DNA from 4 places in the Streptomyces sp. NPDC006283 genome. Region 1 is predicted to be linked to each of the others. Evidence: riboswitches for the same ligand, from Rfam matches in the RefSeq annotation. Region 1 holds a riboswitch; each other region holds the start of a gene.
What was found. Region 1 has a riboswitch for cyclic di-AMP ahead of ABZ070_RS22725 (M23 family metallopeptidase). Riboswitches for the same ligand answer to the same signal wherever they lie in the genome.
Positions count from the first base shown of each region.

Region 2: linked by a shared signal. The riboswitch ahead of ABZ070_RS12865 (transglycosylase family protein) and the one ahead of ABZ070_RS22725 (M23 family metallopeptidase) in region 1 are both predicted to bind cyclic di-AMP.
Region 3: linked by a shared signal. The riboswitch ahead of ABZ070_RS01650 (LysM peptidoglycan-binding domain-containing protein) and the one ahead of ABZ070_RS22725 (M23 family metallopeptidase) in region 1 are both predicted to bind cyclic di-AMP.
Region 4: linked by a shared signal. The riboswitch ahead of ABZ070_RS17760 (C40 family peptidase) and the one ahead of ABZ070_RS22725 (M23 family metallopeptidase) in region 1 are both predicted to bind cyclic di-AMP.

Region 1 covers NZ_JBEXRZ010000116.1:470-3,840, forward strand. The annotation lists gene ABZ070_RS22720 (PP2C family protein-serine/threonine phosphatase) at 1-977, shown strand, start outside; cyclic di-AMP (ydaO/yuaA leader) riboswitch at 1,206-1,362, shown strand; gene ABZ070_RS22725 (M23 family metallopeptidase) at 1,373-2,419, shown strand; gene ABZ070_RS22730 (aldo/keto reductase) at 2,582-3,371, shown strand, end outside.
Region 2 covers NZ_JBEXRZ010000046.1:30,840-34,210, reverse strand. The annotation lists gene eno (phosphopyruvate hydratase) at 1-235, opposite strand, end outside; gene ABZ070_RS12865 (transglycosylase family protein) at 653-1,327, opposite strand; cyclic di-AMP (ydaO/yuaA leader) riboswitch at 1,331-1,503, opposite strand; gene ABZ070_RS12860 (transglycosylase family protein) at 1,780-2,685, opposite strand; gene ABZ070_RS12855 (cytochrome P450) at 2,893-3,371, opposite strand, start outside.
Region 3 covers NZ_JBEXRZ010000003.1:102,043-105,413, reverse strand. The annotation lists gene ABZ070_RS01655 (hypothetical protein) at 233-787, shown strand; gene ABZ070_RS01650 (LysM peptidoglycan-binding domain-containing protein) at 892-1,686, opposite strand; cyclic di-AMP (ydaO/yuaA leader) riboswitch at 1,691-1,878, opposite strand; gene ABZ070_RS01645 (glutamate--cysteine ligase) at 2,243-3,371, opposite strand, start outside.
Region 4 covers NZ_JBEXRZ010000076.1:8,674-12,044, forward strand. The annotation lists gene ABZ070_RS17755 (hypothetical protein) at 1-101, shown strand, start outside; gene ABZ070_RS17760 (C40 family peptidase) at 239-1,414, opposite strand; cyclic di-AMP (ydaO/yuaA leader) riboswitch at 1,416-1,579, opposite strand; gene pcrA (DNA helicase PcrA) at 1,820-3,371, shown strand, end outside.

The sequences.
Region 1 (3,371 bases):
GGGTCACGACGCTGCTGACCGGGATCGCGGCGGTGATCGCAGTGAGCGGCCTGCATGTCGTGAACCGGACGGCCGGGCAGATCACAGCGCTCACGGAGACGACCACGCTGCTGACTGTCGCCGCCCTCGCACTGCTCATCAATCGTGTCGTGCGGCGCAGCGGGGAGAAGCTCGCCTCGGCCCGGGTCATCGCGGAGACCGCGCAGCGGGCCGTGCTGCCCGAGCCGGTCGAGCGGATCGGCGGCCTGCGCATCGCCGCGCGGTACGAGGCGGCGCAGGCGGACGCGTTCATCGGTGGCGACCTCTTCGCCGTGCAGGACACCCCGCACGGGGTACGGCTCGTCGTCGGCGATGTGCGGGGCAAGGGGCTCGGCGCGGTCGGGACGGTGGCCGTGATCATCGGGGCGTTCCGTGAGGCGGCCGAGCAGGAGAGCTCCTTGCAGGGCGTGGCCCAGCGGCTGGAGCGGGCGCTTCGGCGGGAGGGCATCCGGCGGGAGGGGCTCGACCGGGTCGAGGGGTTCACTACCGCCGTGCTGGGCGAGATCCCGCGCGGCGGGGCCCTGGTACGGCTCGTGAACCGTGGCCATCCGGATCCGCTTGTGCTGCGTGCCGACGGTGGTGTCGACATGCTCGAGCCGTCGGAGGCGGCGCTGCCGCTGGGAATGGGGGAGTTGGGGACGTGGCCGGACCGGGCGGACGAGTATCCGCTGCCCGACGGGGCGACGCTGCTGCTCTACACGGACGGGGTGACGGAGGCGCGCGACGACCGGGGGGTCTTCTACGATCCCGTCGAGGGGCTCGGCGGGCGACTCTTCTCCGGGCCGGACGAGCTTCTGGACGCACTGATCGACGATGTCCGCCGGCACACGGGCGGAGGGTCGAACGACGACATGGCGCTGCTGGCGGTCGGCCGGCCCGCGGCGGGCCGGCCGGAGCGGCGCCGAACGGTGGCAGCGGTTCCGGCAGACCCGTCCTGATTGCGGTGCGTAGTCGTGACGCACCCCTCCGCATAACAAGTAACGCACCATCAGAAACATGAGCACGTCTGACGTTTGATCAAGTCGCCCGGTTCCGGCCGCTTCTGTCCGGTTAAGTCCCGGCCGAAGCCGTTAACGATCACCGGGAACAGCTTGGATTCCGGCCCCGGGGTCTATTAACGTTCGATAACGCAGCGCGGTCGTCCCAGCCGTCGTAAGTGGCGGCACCGTGCGCACGCGCCGAATCCCGCAAGGGAGCCGGGGAACCACCAATTGGGGTGAATCGGGCACCTTTTGCCGCTCCGTCGAGCGGTCGAGGTACTCGTAGGAGACCTTCCTGCTCCGAACCCGTCAGCTAACCCGGTAGGCGACAAGGAAGGAAGGAGAACGCCTTCGTGGCGTCCAACATGCCTGCCCCCGAGGCCCGCTTCGCGTCCGAACGCTTCGGCGACGACGCACCCGAGCGGACCTGGGAGGAGTGGAATCCCACCGAGGACTCCATCCGCCCGGTGCGCGGCCGGCACCGCGTCATCAAGCAGCGCGGCGGGCTCGCCCGCAGCTCCACGGTGCTCGGAGTCGGCGTGATCGCCGCTGTCGGTGCGGGCGGCATAGCCACCGCGCAGGACAAGCCCGCGGTCTCCATATCTCTGCCCGACGCCATCACGGACAAACTCCCCGACGCCAAGTCCCTTCCCGGCGTCGGCTCCCTGATCTCGGACGACTCCGCGGACTCCGCCGCGCAGGCGAACACGGCCCCGCTCACCGCCGCGACGACCGTCGCCGACGGCGGCGGAAGCTCCGCTCAGGGGGCGGGCGCGGGCGAGGCACTGCGCGCCCGCATCCTCCAGCAGGCCGAGCAGCAGCAGGCGGAGGTGGACGCCGAGGCGAAGGCGGCCGCGGAGACGCTCGCCGCCGAACAGGCCGCGGCCGCTGCCGAGAAGCAGCAGAGCGCGGCGGAAGCCAAGGCCGCAGAGGAGAAGCGCAAGGCCGAGGAGGCCGCGCGGGCCAAGGCGGAGGCAGAGCGTCTCGCCGAGCTCGCCAAGAGCTTCGCCCTCCCCACCTCCTCGTACACGCTCACCTCCACGTACGGCGAGTCCGGTTCGATGTGGTCCTCCGGGCAGCACACCGGCCTCGACTTCGCCGCCCCGACGGGAACCCCGGTCAAGGCCGTGCATGGCGGCACGGTCAAGTCCGCGGGCTGGTCCGGCTCCTACGGCTACCGCATCGTGCTCGAGCTCGACGACGGCACCGAGATCCTGTACGCCCACCTGTCGTCGATGACGGCGAGTGCCGGCCAGAAGGTGACGACCGGCGAAACCATCGGACGCGTCGGTGCCACGGGCAATGTCACCGGGCCGCACCTGCATCTCGAGGTGCACACCGCGGGCGGCTCCGGCATCGACCCCATGGCCTGGCTGCGTGGCAAGGGCCTCACGGTCTGACCTCTGCCCGGTACGGGACCACCGCGGCGCCTCGGCACCACTGAGGGAGGCAGCCGGCGATTCCTGTGCCGGGCACACCCATGTCCCCGGCAGCCCGGGCGCACACCCCCCGACGCCCGGGTTGCCGGAATACGCCGTAGAGGCCGAGTGGTTGATCGACGCATGACCTCTCTGCGTACCCTCGGCTCCTCCGACCTCAGCGTCTTTCCGCTCGCCCTCGGCGGCAACGTCTTCGGCTGGACGGCCGACGAGACGCGGACCTTCGCCGTGCTCGACGCGTACACCTCCGCGGGCGGCAACTTCGTCGACACCGCCGACAGCTACTCGGCGTGGGTGCCCGGAAACGAGGGCGGCGAGTCGGAGACGCTCATCGGGAAGTGGCTCGCCGCCCGCGGCAACCGCTCAGAAGTCGTCGTCGCCACCAAGGTCGGCGCCCACCCCCGTCACAAGGGCCTCTCGGCCACCACGATCAAGGCTGCGGCTGAGGAGTCGCTGGCCCGGCTGGGGACCGACTACATCGACCTCTACTACACCCACTTCGATGATCCGTCCGTCCCCGTCGAGGAGATCGTCACCGCCCTCGACCACCTGGTGAAGGAAGGCAAGGTCCGCGCGATCGCCGCCTCCAACCTCAGCGCCGAGCGGCTCCAGGCCTCCCTGGACTTCTCCGAACGCGAGGGTCTCGCCCGCTACACGGCGCTGCAGCCGCACTACAACCTGGTCTCCCGCCACACCTACGAGGGCGAACTGCAGGACACCGCCGCCCGCGCCGGACTCGCCGCCGTCCCCTACTACGCGCTGGCGTCCGGTTTCCTCACCGGCAAGTACCGGCCGGGCGCCGCGGTGGAGAGCGCGCGGGCCCAGGGCGCGTCCAAGCACCTCGAGTCGGAGCGCGGCCTTCGGGTCCTCGCCGCGCTCGACGAGGTCGCGCAGGCGCGCGGTGCAGAGATCG
Region 2 (3,371 bases), on a different contig from region 1:
GCTCCGGGCCGATCTGCTCGATGACGGCGAGGACGGCCTTCTCGACACCCTTGCCCTGGTAGCGGTTCTGGTCACCGTCGCGGAGCTCGAGAGCCTCGAACGCACCGGTGGAGGCGCCGGACGGAACTGCAGCACGACCCGTGCTGCCGTCGTCGAGGCCAACCTCGACCTCGACCGTGGGGTTGCCTCGGGAGTCCAGGATTTCCCGGGCTACGACGACGTCGATGGACGGCACGAGCATCTCCTTCTGGGATGTGACGCGAGAAAAAGTGCAGAGGTCTGCTTGGCCTTGCGGCAAGAGCCTAACCGGCCCGGGGGCAAAGGCAGGCCGATGCCCGCCCGCTGGGACGAAAAAGGGCATCAAGACTCTCGTCACCGGACAAACAGGGTCGGATCTACCTGTCGGTAACCGATGTTGGGCCCCTCTCCGGCCTCGGAGGACCCGCAAGCGGGCCGCAGTTCCGGCCCCGGAAGGCCGACCCGGGTCCGCGGTTCCGGCCCCGGTCCACGGTTCCGGCCCCGGACGGACCGAACCCCGGCCCGGCGCGTTCGGGGGAAGGTGCGCCGGACCGGGGTGCTCGGATCCCGTGAGACACGAGGGTGCTCTCCTGCCCTGTCGGTGCGGGAGGTGCCCCTCACTCACCGGGGGAGGTCAGCTCAGGTGGAGCTGCTGGCCCGGGTGGATCACGTCGGCGTTCTCGACGATGTCCTTGTTCAGCTCGAACAGCTTCTCCCAGCCGCCCTTGACCTTCTCGGCCTCCGCGATCGAGCTCAGGGTGTCGCCGGCCTTGACCTTGTACTCGCCGTCGCCCTTCTTGAAGGACTTGGCCTTGCCGGCGGCCGTCTCGGCCTTCTTGGCCGGGGCGGGGGCCTCGGAGCGCTCGGAGCGGGTGGTGGGGACCTCGGAGCGCTCGGCGGAGGGCTGCGACTGCTCGGTGGAGCCGCTCTCGGGCGAGGCGCTGGACAGGCCGACGCCGCAGTGCGGCCAGGCGCCCTTGCCCTGGCCGGCGAGGACCTTCTCGGCTATCTGGATCTGCTGCGACTTGGACGCCTGGTCGGCACTCGAGGCGAACGCGGTGCCTCCGTAGGCGGCCCAGGTCGAGGCGGAGAACTGCAGGCCGCCGTAGTACCCGTTGCCCGTGTTGATCGACCAGTTGCCGCCGGACTCGCACTGGGCGACCGCGTCCCACTCCGAGGTGGTCGCGGCGGAGGCGGAGGTGGCGCCGAGCATCGGTGCGGCGATGGCGGCACCGGCGACACCGGCGAGGGTGGCGATACGGACGGCCTTCGAGGGGCGACGGTGCTTGGCCTTGCTGGAACGCAGCATGAAGCTTCTCCTCACCGACGCCTACGAGGTGAGCTGTCGGGTTCGGACCTGTGAGTGCCCGGCCGCGCGTCCTTGCGCGCGGCTCCACCCCTAGCCGTTCACGGCCGTCCTCCGCGGACGGCCGGGACCGGCACTTACCTTGGGTCCCCCGCTCCTGCCTTCGGCGCTGTGAGCGACGAGTGTTACCCCCGACCGACGGCAGGATTCGGCGTGACGGTCGACGGTGCCCGCGGTGGCGAGCGTTCAGACCGTAAACACAGCGCTCCCCGATGTTCAAAGACGAACATCGGGGAGAAATCGCCCAATTCAACTGCCGGAGTGTGTCCGTTTTTACAGGTGAGGGGCAAAGTGGCCGGAATCGGGGGACGATGGGGGCCAGTTGCCGCAAAGAGACGCTTGTCTCACTGGAACAGAACGGACATAGAGCCGCGAATCACCCCGCCGAACTGACCCTACTTCAGACCCAGGTCGAGCTGCTGACCAGGCAGGATGAGATCGGGGTCGGACCCGACGATCGTCTCGTTGGCCTCGTAGAGCGCCGGCCACCCACCGGGGACCTTCCGCTCGGCAGCGATGTCGCACAGGTTGTCGCCGGGCTGAACGGTGTACGCACCGGGGCCGTTTGCCTCGTCCACGCCGTTACGGGCGGAATCGTCACCCCGTGAGGCATGGCGACCGGTTTCACGCGCTTCGCCTGTATCGCCGCTTTCCGTCTCGTCGTCGGCCGGCTCGCCGCGGTGCTTGCCGGAGCCGCCGGCGGCATCGTCGGCCGGGTCCGCCCCGGTGGCACCTTCCGAGGCGTCGGAAGTGCCCGTCCCGGCAGGGTCGGTCGCGTCGCCATCCTTCGGGGCCGGCTGCCCGGTGACGTCACCCGACGGCTCGGCCGTGCCCGCACGGTCCTCCTTGTCGGCCTCGCCCGAAGAGTCCGAAGTGTTCTCGGATTCGGCCGGCTCAGTCGATTCGGAGGGGCCCGTCGACGGCTCGTCGGCGGGCGCGTCGCTCTGCCCCGGCAGCGGCAGGAGGCCCGGGTCGACACCGGTGTCGGCACTGTCGCCCGTCAGCCCGGCGAGCGGGCCACAGGCGGGCCACGCCTGCGGGCCCTGATCGGCGACCACCTTCTCCGCGACCGCTATCTGCTGGGAACGGCTCGCGAGGTCGGCGGTCGGCGCGTACGCCGTACCGCCGTACGTCTCCCAGGTCTCCTGCGAGAACTGCAGCCCGCCGTAGAAACCGTTGCCGAAGTCGGCGCTCCAGGCCCCGCCGCTCTCGCACTCCGCGACGCGATCCCACACGTTCGCTTCTGCCGCGGACGCCGAGCCCGCACCGAGCAGCGGAATGGCGATGGCGGAACCGGTCACCCCTGCCGCGACAATGAGGGCCGGAGCCTGGCGGGGTCGGCGGTGTCGTCCGTTCCCGGAGAGCATGCGGTTGCCTTTCGCGTGACAGCTGTGGACTGTGCGGCCTGCTGATGCCTGCCGAGTCGTCGGTGAACGTAGCCGCATTCGAACGTGAGTCACAAGTCGATGCAGCGGAGATCACGTGAAAGTCACAGAATTGACAGATCGTCAGTTTGTTTGAGGCGTGAACTCAACGGGCAGAGTGCGCAATCCACGCATAATGAGCCCACCGCGCCACCGCAGATCGGCCGGATCGCCCGCAAGCCGCAAGTCCGGCATTCTGCGGAGCAGCGTGGCGAGAGCCGTCTGCCCCTCGAGACGGGCGAGCGGCGCGCCGAGGCAGTAGTGGATGCCGTGCCCGTACCCCAGATGCTGGTTGTCGCTCCGCGCCAGGTCGAGGGTGTCCGGTTCGTCGAAGCGTTCCGGATCGCGGTCGGCGGCCGCGAGGACGACGAGTACGGGGTCGCCCGACGCGATCCGCTGCCCGCCGACGGTGAGCGGCTCCGTGGCGAACCGCCAGGTCGCGAGCTCCACCGGCCCGTCGTAGCGCAGCAGTTCCTCGACCCCGGTCGCGAGCAGCTCGCTCTCGCCGGCGGCGAGCGACGCCTGGAGGCGCTCACGCTGGCCGGGGTTGCGCAGCAGCGCGT
Region 3 (3,371 bases), on a different contig from region 1:
CGCGCCACCCTCTGGCGATAACTGGATCACCGAGTGCGCCACGCCCCTGGAGTGTGACCTCGCGGCCGGGCGCGGACCGCGGTGCCGGCCGCGCGGCAGCGTTCGACCAGTGGCGGGGTGCCGGCGGATCCGGGCGTGTACTCAGACCGTCCGGTCCTCATACTCATCCCGTGCTCGCAGCCGGTCGGCCAACTGCCGGTCACACGGCGGACGATCGCTGTAGCCTCCGGCCATGACCACCGACACGGAGTGCCTGGTACTCACTCAGCAGCTGCGCCGCCGGGGGGCCGTGGTTCTCGCGGTGTTCGCCCTGGTGTGGGCCTGCGCGGCCGGTTCCGGGCTCGCATCGACGACTGTTTCCGTCGCCGTCGGCGGTGTGGGCGCCGCGCTGACCGTCGCGGCCGTTGTTGTTGCGTTCCGGGGCGCCGCGGGACCCGCGCGCCGCACGGTGCGGCTGCCGGAGAAGTGGAACCGCGGGGTCGGCCTCGTGAACGCCGTCGAGGTCGTCGCGATCTTCGCGGTGATCGCCGCTTCGAACGCGACGGGCCACGCCGAGCTGATCCCGCCGGGGATCTGCCTCGTGGTGGGTCTGCACTTCTTTCCGCTGGCGCGTCTCTTCGATCAGTGGCAGTACACGTGGACGGCCGTTCTGCTGACGGTCGTCGCGGTCGTCGGCACCGCGGTCGCCCTGGCCGGGTCGACGGATGAGAGCGTGCGTGTTGTGGTGGGGGCAGGGGCGGCCGTGGTGTTGTGGCTGTCCTCGTTCCATGTGGCCGTGCGGGGCTGAGCGCCGGGCACGGCCAAGGGCCGGAGACCGGGGCGCCGCCGGACGCCCCGGGCTCCGGCCCGGCGATGAGATGCTGCGGCCTGTCGGCCGTCGCAACGGTCCCGTCAGTAGGGGCCGTTCACGTTGTCGATGGAACCGTAGCGGTCGGCGGCGTAGTTGCACGCGGCCGTGATGTTGGCGACCGGGTCGTACAGGTCGTTGGCCGTGCCGGGGACGTGGTAGGCGTCGAAGGTCGGCTGGATGACCTGCAGCAGGCCCTTCGAGGGCGTGCCGTTGATGGCGTTGATGTCCCAGTTGTTGATGGCCTGCGGGTTGCCGGAGGACTCACGCATGATGTTGCGGTGAATTCCCTCGTAGCTTCCCGGAATGCCGTGCTGGGCCATGATGGCGAGCGATTCCTTGATCCAGCCGTCGAGGTTGTTCGCGTAGGTGGCGGGCTTGGCAGCCGGCGCGCTCTTCCGCTCCGAGCGGTCCGCGCGGTCGGTCGCGGCGGTCCGGTCGGCCTTCTTGGGCGCGGCCTTTTCCTTGGCCGGGGACTTTGCGCCGATCGTGAGCTCGAGACCGGGGTGAATCAGCGCCGGATCGTGGCCGATGGCCCTCCGGTTGTCGTTGAAGAGCTCCTTCCAGCCACCGCTCAGAGAATACTTGGCGGCGATCTTGGAAAGGGAGTCACCCGCGACCACGGAATAGGTGGTGACCTTGGACTTCTGGGCGGCGGCGGCCACGGTGGCCGGCGCGACGGTCTTCTCCGCGGCCGCGGGCAGCGCGGCCGGTGCCGCCTGAGCAGCGGTGGTGCCCATGAGCGGGAGGGCGAGTGCGGCGCCGCCCGTGCCCGCTGCGACGAATCCGCGGGTGAGTGAACGGGACTTGGGACGACGGTGCTTACCCTTTGCGGGCATGGCGGATTCCTCTCCGTCGCCTGCGAGGTGAGCTGTCGGGTTCGGGCTGGAGATGCCCGGTCGCATCTGTGGCGACTTCACCCCGAGCCGTTCCGGTATTCCGGATCGGCGGCTTACCTGGTTCCCCCGCTCCTGCCGTACGTGAGTGGGTGCGGTGTACCGGACGGCGGCAGGATTCGGCGGTCCATCCGGATTGACGGTGACGTTAAGCGAGAGGATCCCGGCGGAACAAGTCCCGAATTTCACATCACAAAGCGGACGTCTCTCCCTGATGGGTAATTCACGTTGTCAGTGCCGCGTCAAATGGCTCAAATTCCTTCTCGCGGAAGGGAACTGACCCGTACGGCGTTATCCGCACAGAGCGGACCAGGTGACCGACATCACGGGGGATCGGGGCAACCCCCGAGGTTCCCCCAAAACCCACAAACAGCTTCAACTAGCGAGAATGCATGGCAATTCGACTTACAGCGCAGCGCAGGAGAAAGTCTCCATACCAGACATAAATGCACATTGCCGGGCGGATCACTCCGCCCCCATACGGGCGAGCAAGGAGCACTCAGTCCACGGGCCAGGTGTGCGCCGGCGCGTTCAGATGCATGTAGTCGATGTACTGCTGCGTCATGAGCCGAAGCGCCTCATGGTGGTCGACGCGGCTCGTGGCGTCGATGTGGTGGTACATCTCCGCCTGCCAGACCGCGCCGTTGCGCCCGGTGACACAGCGCTGTTCGATGATCCCCAGCAGCGGCTCCCGCCACGCCGCGTCCATGCCGGAGAGCTCGAGACCGCGATGGGCCATGGGCAGCAGACGCCTCAGTACGAGCTCGGCCACCGGCACCTCGCCCATACCCGGCCAGTACAGGCCCGCGTCGATACCGTGCCGCGCCGCGGCGTGCAGATTGTCCTCGGCGGCCTGGAACGACATCCGGGACCAGATCGGCCGCTCCTCGTCGACCAGTGCGCGGGTCAGCCCGTAGTAGAAGGCGCCGTTCGCGAGGGTGTCGGCGACGGTCGGGCCGGCGGGGAGGACGCGGTTCTCGACCCGCAGGTGCGGTCTGCCATGGGAGACGGCATAGACGGGGCGGTTCCACCGGTAGATGGTGCCGTTGTGCAAAGTCAGCTCGGCCAGTTCCGGGGTGTCCCCGCCGTCGAGCTTCTCCCGCGGGTTCTCGTCGTCGCACAGGGGCAGCAGGGCGGGGAAGTAGCGGACGTTCTCCTCGAAGAGATCAAAGACGCTTGTGATCCACCGCTCGCCGAACCACACGCGCGGCCGCACCCCCTGCACCTTGATCTCCTCGGGACGGGTGTCGGTCGCCTGCTCGAACAGAGGGATCCGGGTCTCGCGCCACAGCTCCTTGCCGAAGAGGAACGGCGAATTCGCTGCCAGCGCGACCTGGATCCCGGCGATCGCCTGCGCGGCGTTCCAGTAGGCGGGGAACTCGCTCGGCGAGACCTGCAGGTGGAACTGCGTACTGGTGCAGGCGGCCTCGGGGGTGATCGTGTCGGCGTAGGTACGCAGCTTTTCCACCCCGTCCACGGCGATCCGCAGATCCTCGCCGCGGGCCGCGAAGACCTGCTCGTTGAGCAGCCGATAGCGCGGGTTCTCCGAAAGCGCGGCCTCGCCCACGTCCCGCTGCCGCAGGGTCGGCAGAATGCCGATCATGGCCAGATGGGCCCCGACGTCACGG
Region 4 (3,371 bases), on a different contig from region 1:
TGTACGTGAAGCGGGACGAGGAGAGGGTCGACAAGGCGCTGTTCGGCGCGGTCGGCGGTCTGACCGTGGTCAACATCTTCATCGCCACGCTCTGGACCTGAGCGACGGTCCCCTCCGGGCCTGAGGGGCGGCCCGGACCCGACCTGAATGGCGGTGCGGGCTGACGCGGCGGACATGCCGATGCCCGGGCGGCCGAGCCGCCCGGGCATCCGTTCGTCGTGTCGCCTGCCGGCGCCCGTCAGGCGGGGCGGACGCTGCCGTAGATCGGCATGTAGTAGATCGACTCCTCGCGGACGTTCGCGCCCGGCTTGGGGGCGTGGATCATCTTGCCGTCGCCGATGTATATGCCCACGTGGCTGATGTCGTCGTAGAAGAAGACCAGGTCGCCGGGGAGCAGATCGGCCGTCTCCACACGGGAGCCCACCTTCACCTGGTCCCAGGTGGTGCGCGGCAGGTCCACGCCGGCGGCCTTCCAGGCGGCCTGGGTGAGGCCGGAGCAGTCGAACGAGCTGGGTCCCGTGGCGCCCCAGACGTACGGCTTGCCGATCTGGTTGCGGGCGAAGGCGAGGACCTTGTCGGCCTTCGCCGCGTACGTGCCGCCGTCCGTGCCGGTGCCGGTGCCGGTCCCGGTGCCCGTGCCGGTGTCCCCGCCCGGGGTGGTCTCGCGCTCCTGCCGCTGCCGTTCCGCCTCCGCTTCGGCGCGTGCCGCCGCCTCGGCCTTCGCCTTCGCCTCGGCCTTGCGGCGCGCCTCCTCTTCCTTCTTCCGCTCGATCGCGGCGAGCCGTGCCTTCTCCTCGGCCGTCAGCTTCGACAGCAGCGTGCGTGCCTCGGCGAGTTTGGTTTGCACGGTCTGCTTGCTGGTGCGCAGGGACTCCTGGGAGTCGGTGAGGGACTCGAGGCTCTTCGTCGCCTCCGCGCGCTGCTTGGCAGCCGCCGCCCGCTCGGTCTCGTACTCGGTGACGGCCCTGCGCTGTTGGTCCGTCATGCGATCCATCAGCTGCGTCTGGTCGAAGTACGCCTGCGGGCTGTCCGCGAACATCAGCGCGGCGGTGGGGGTGACGGCGCCTGTGCGGTACTGGGCGGCCGCGTAGTTGCCGAGGGCGCGGCGGGACTCGTTCAGCTTCTCGGTGCGCTTGGCCGCGTCGTCGAGCAGCTGGTCCACCTCGGCGCGCTTCTCCGCCGTGGCTTCCTTGGCCTTGTTGAACTCCTGGGTGGCGCTGCCCGCCTGCCGGTACAGGTCGTCGACCTTCTTCTGCACCTCTTCGATGCTGGGCTTCGGGTCGGAGGGCGCGGCGGTGGCGCTCTGTGTGGAGAGCAGCGTCACACCGGCGAGTGCTGCCGTCGTGAACCCGACGGCGGGGGAGGACTTTGCGGTTCGGCTGCGGGGCTTGCGATGCGACGCCAAGGCCGGCATCTCCTTCTTCCGTGGACCGCCTACCGGGTTAGCTGTCGGGTTCGGGCGGAACGGAAGACGCCCTACGGACCGAGTGGTGCGCGGTCCGATTCACCCCGGTTGTGCATGGTGGGTCCCCGGTTCCGAACTCCTGTGACGGGAGCCCGGATTCGGCGCAGGCCGCCCGTTCGGCGTGGTTCGCCAGGGGGGTACGGGCCGCCTGGTCGAGCACGCTAGCCAACTCGTGTGTGCGCTGTGAAGGTTGATGTTCGATATGTCCGATACATTTTCGTGACCTTTTTCCGCGGGCGGCTCATCGGCCGGGCCGCTGTGGCGCGACGGATGCGTCCCGTCACATACCGTGTCCCGCCCGTGTCCCCGATGCGGCCACGGGCTGTCGGTCCGGCCGCCTAGACTCGTTAAGCGATGAGCAGCCTCTTTGACGACAGCTTCCTGGCGGACCTCCAGCCCGACGGGGACGAGCAACCGCCGCCGCCCGAGGAATCGGCTCCGGAGCAGCTTCCGGACGATCTCTTCCAGGGCGCGTTCGACGTGCCCCCGGCCCGCGACGGGTACTACCGCGACGGCGCCCCGCGCCCTGTCGTGGACCCCGCCGCCCTGCTCGAGGGACTGAACGAACAGCAGCGTGCGGCCGTCGTGCACACAGGGTCACCGCTGCTCATCGTGGCCGGCGCCGGTTCCGGCAAGACCCGGGTCCTCACCCATCGCATCGCGCATCTGCTGGGCACGCGGCATGTCCACCCCGGCCAGATACTGGCGATCACCTTCACCAACAAGGCCGCCGGCGAGATGAAGGAGCGCGTCGAGCAGCTGGTCGGCCCGCGCGCCAATGCGATGTGGGTCATGACCTTCCACAGCGCCTGCGTCCGGATTCTGCGCCGCGAGTCGAAGAAGCTGGGCTTCACGTCGTCGTTCTCGATCTACGACGCGGCGGACTCCAAGCGGCTGATGTCGCTGGTCTGCCGTGATCTGGATCTCGACCCGAAGAAGTTCCCGCCGAAGTCCTTCAGCGCCAAGATCTCGAACCTGAAGAACGAGCTGATCGACGAGGAGACCTTCGCCGACCAGGCCCAGGACGGATTCGAGAAGACGCTTGCAGAGGCGTACCGGATGTACCAGGCGCGGCTGCGCGAGGCCAACGCCCTGGACTTCGACGACATCATCATGACCACCGTCCACCTGCTCCAGGCGTTCCCGGATGTCGCCGAGCACTACCAGCGGAGGTTCCGGCACGTCCTCGTCGACGAGTACCAGGACACCAACCACGCTCAGTACACGCTCGTGCGCGAGCTGGTCGGCAAGGGGTACGAGGACCTGGCCCCGGCCGAGCTGTGCGTCGTCGGTGACGCCGACCAGTCGATCTACGCCTTCCGCGGCGCGACCATCCGCAACATCCTCCAGTTCGAGGAGGACTATCCGGACGCGACGACGATCCTGCTGGAGCAGAACTACCGCTCCACCCAGACGATCCTCTCCGCCGCCAACGCCGTCATCGAGCGCAACGAGTCCCGCCGCCCCAAGAACCTGTGGACCAACGCGGGCGCCGGCGCCCAGATCACCGGCTACGTCGCGGACACCGAGCACGACGAGGCGCAGTTCGTCGCCGACGAGATCGACCGGCTCACGGACGCGGGCGAGGCGAAGGCCGGCGACGTCGCCGTCTTCTACCGGACGAACGCCCAGTCGCGTGTCTTCGAAGAGATCTTCATCCGCGTCGGTCTGCCCTACAAGGTCGTCGGCGGAGTGCGCTTCTACGAGCGCAAGGAGGTCCGCGACGTACTCGCGTACCTGCGTGTCCTCGCGAACCCCGAGGACAACGTCCCGCTGCGCCGCATCCTCAATGTGCCCAAGCGCGGTATCGGCGAACGCGCGGAGGCGATGATCGACGCTCTCGCGCTGCGGGAGAAGATCACCTTCCCGCAGGCGCTGCGTCGCGTCGACGAGGCGTACGGCATGG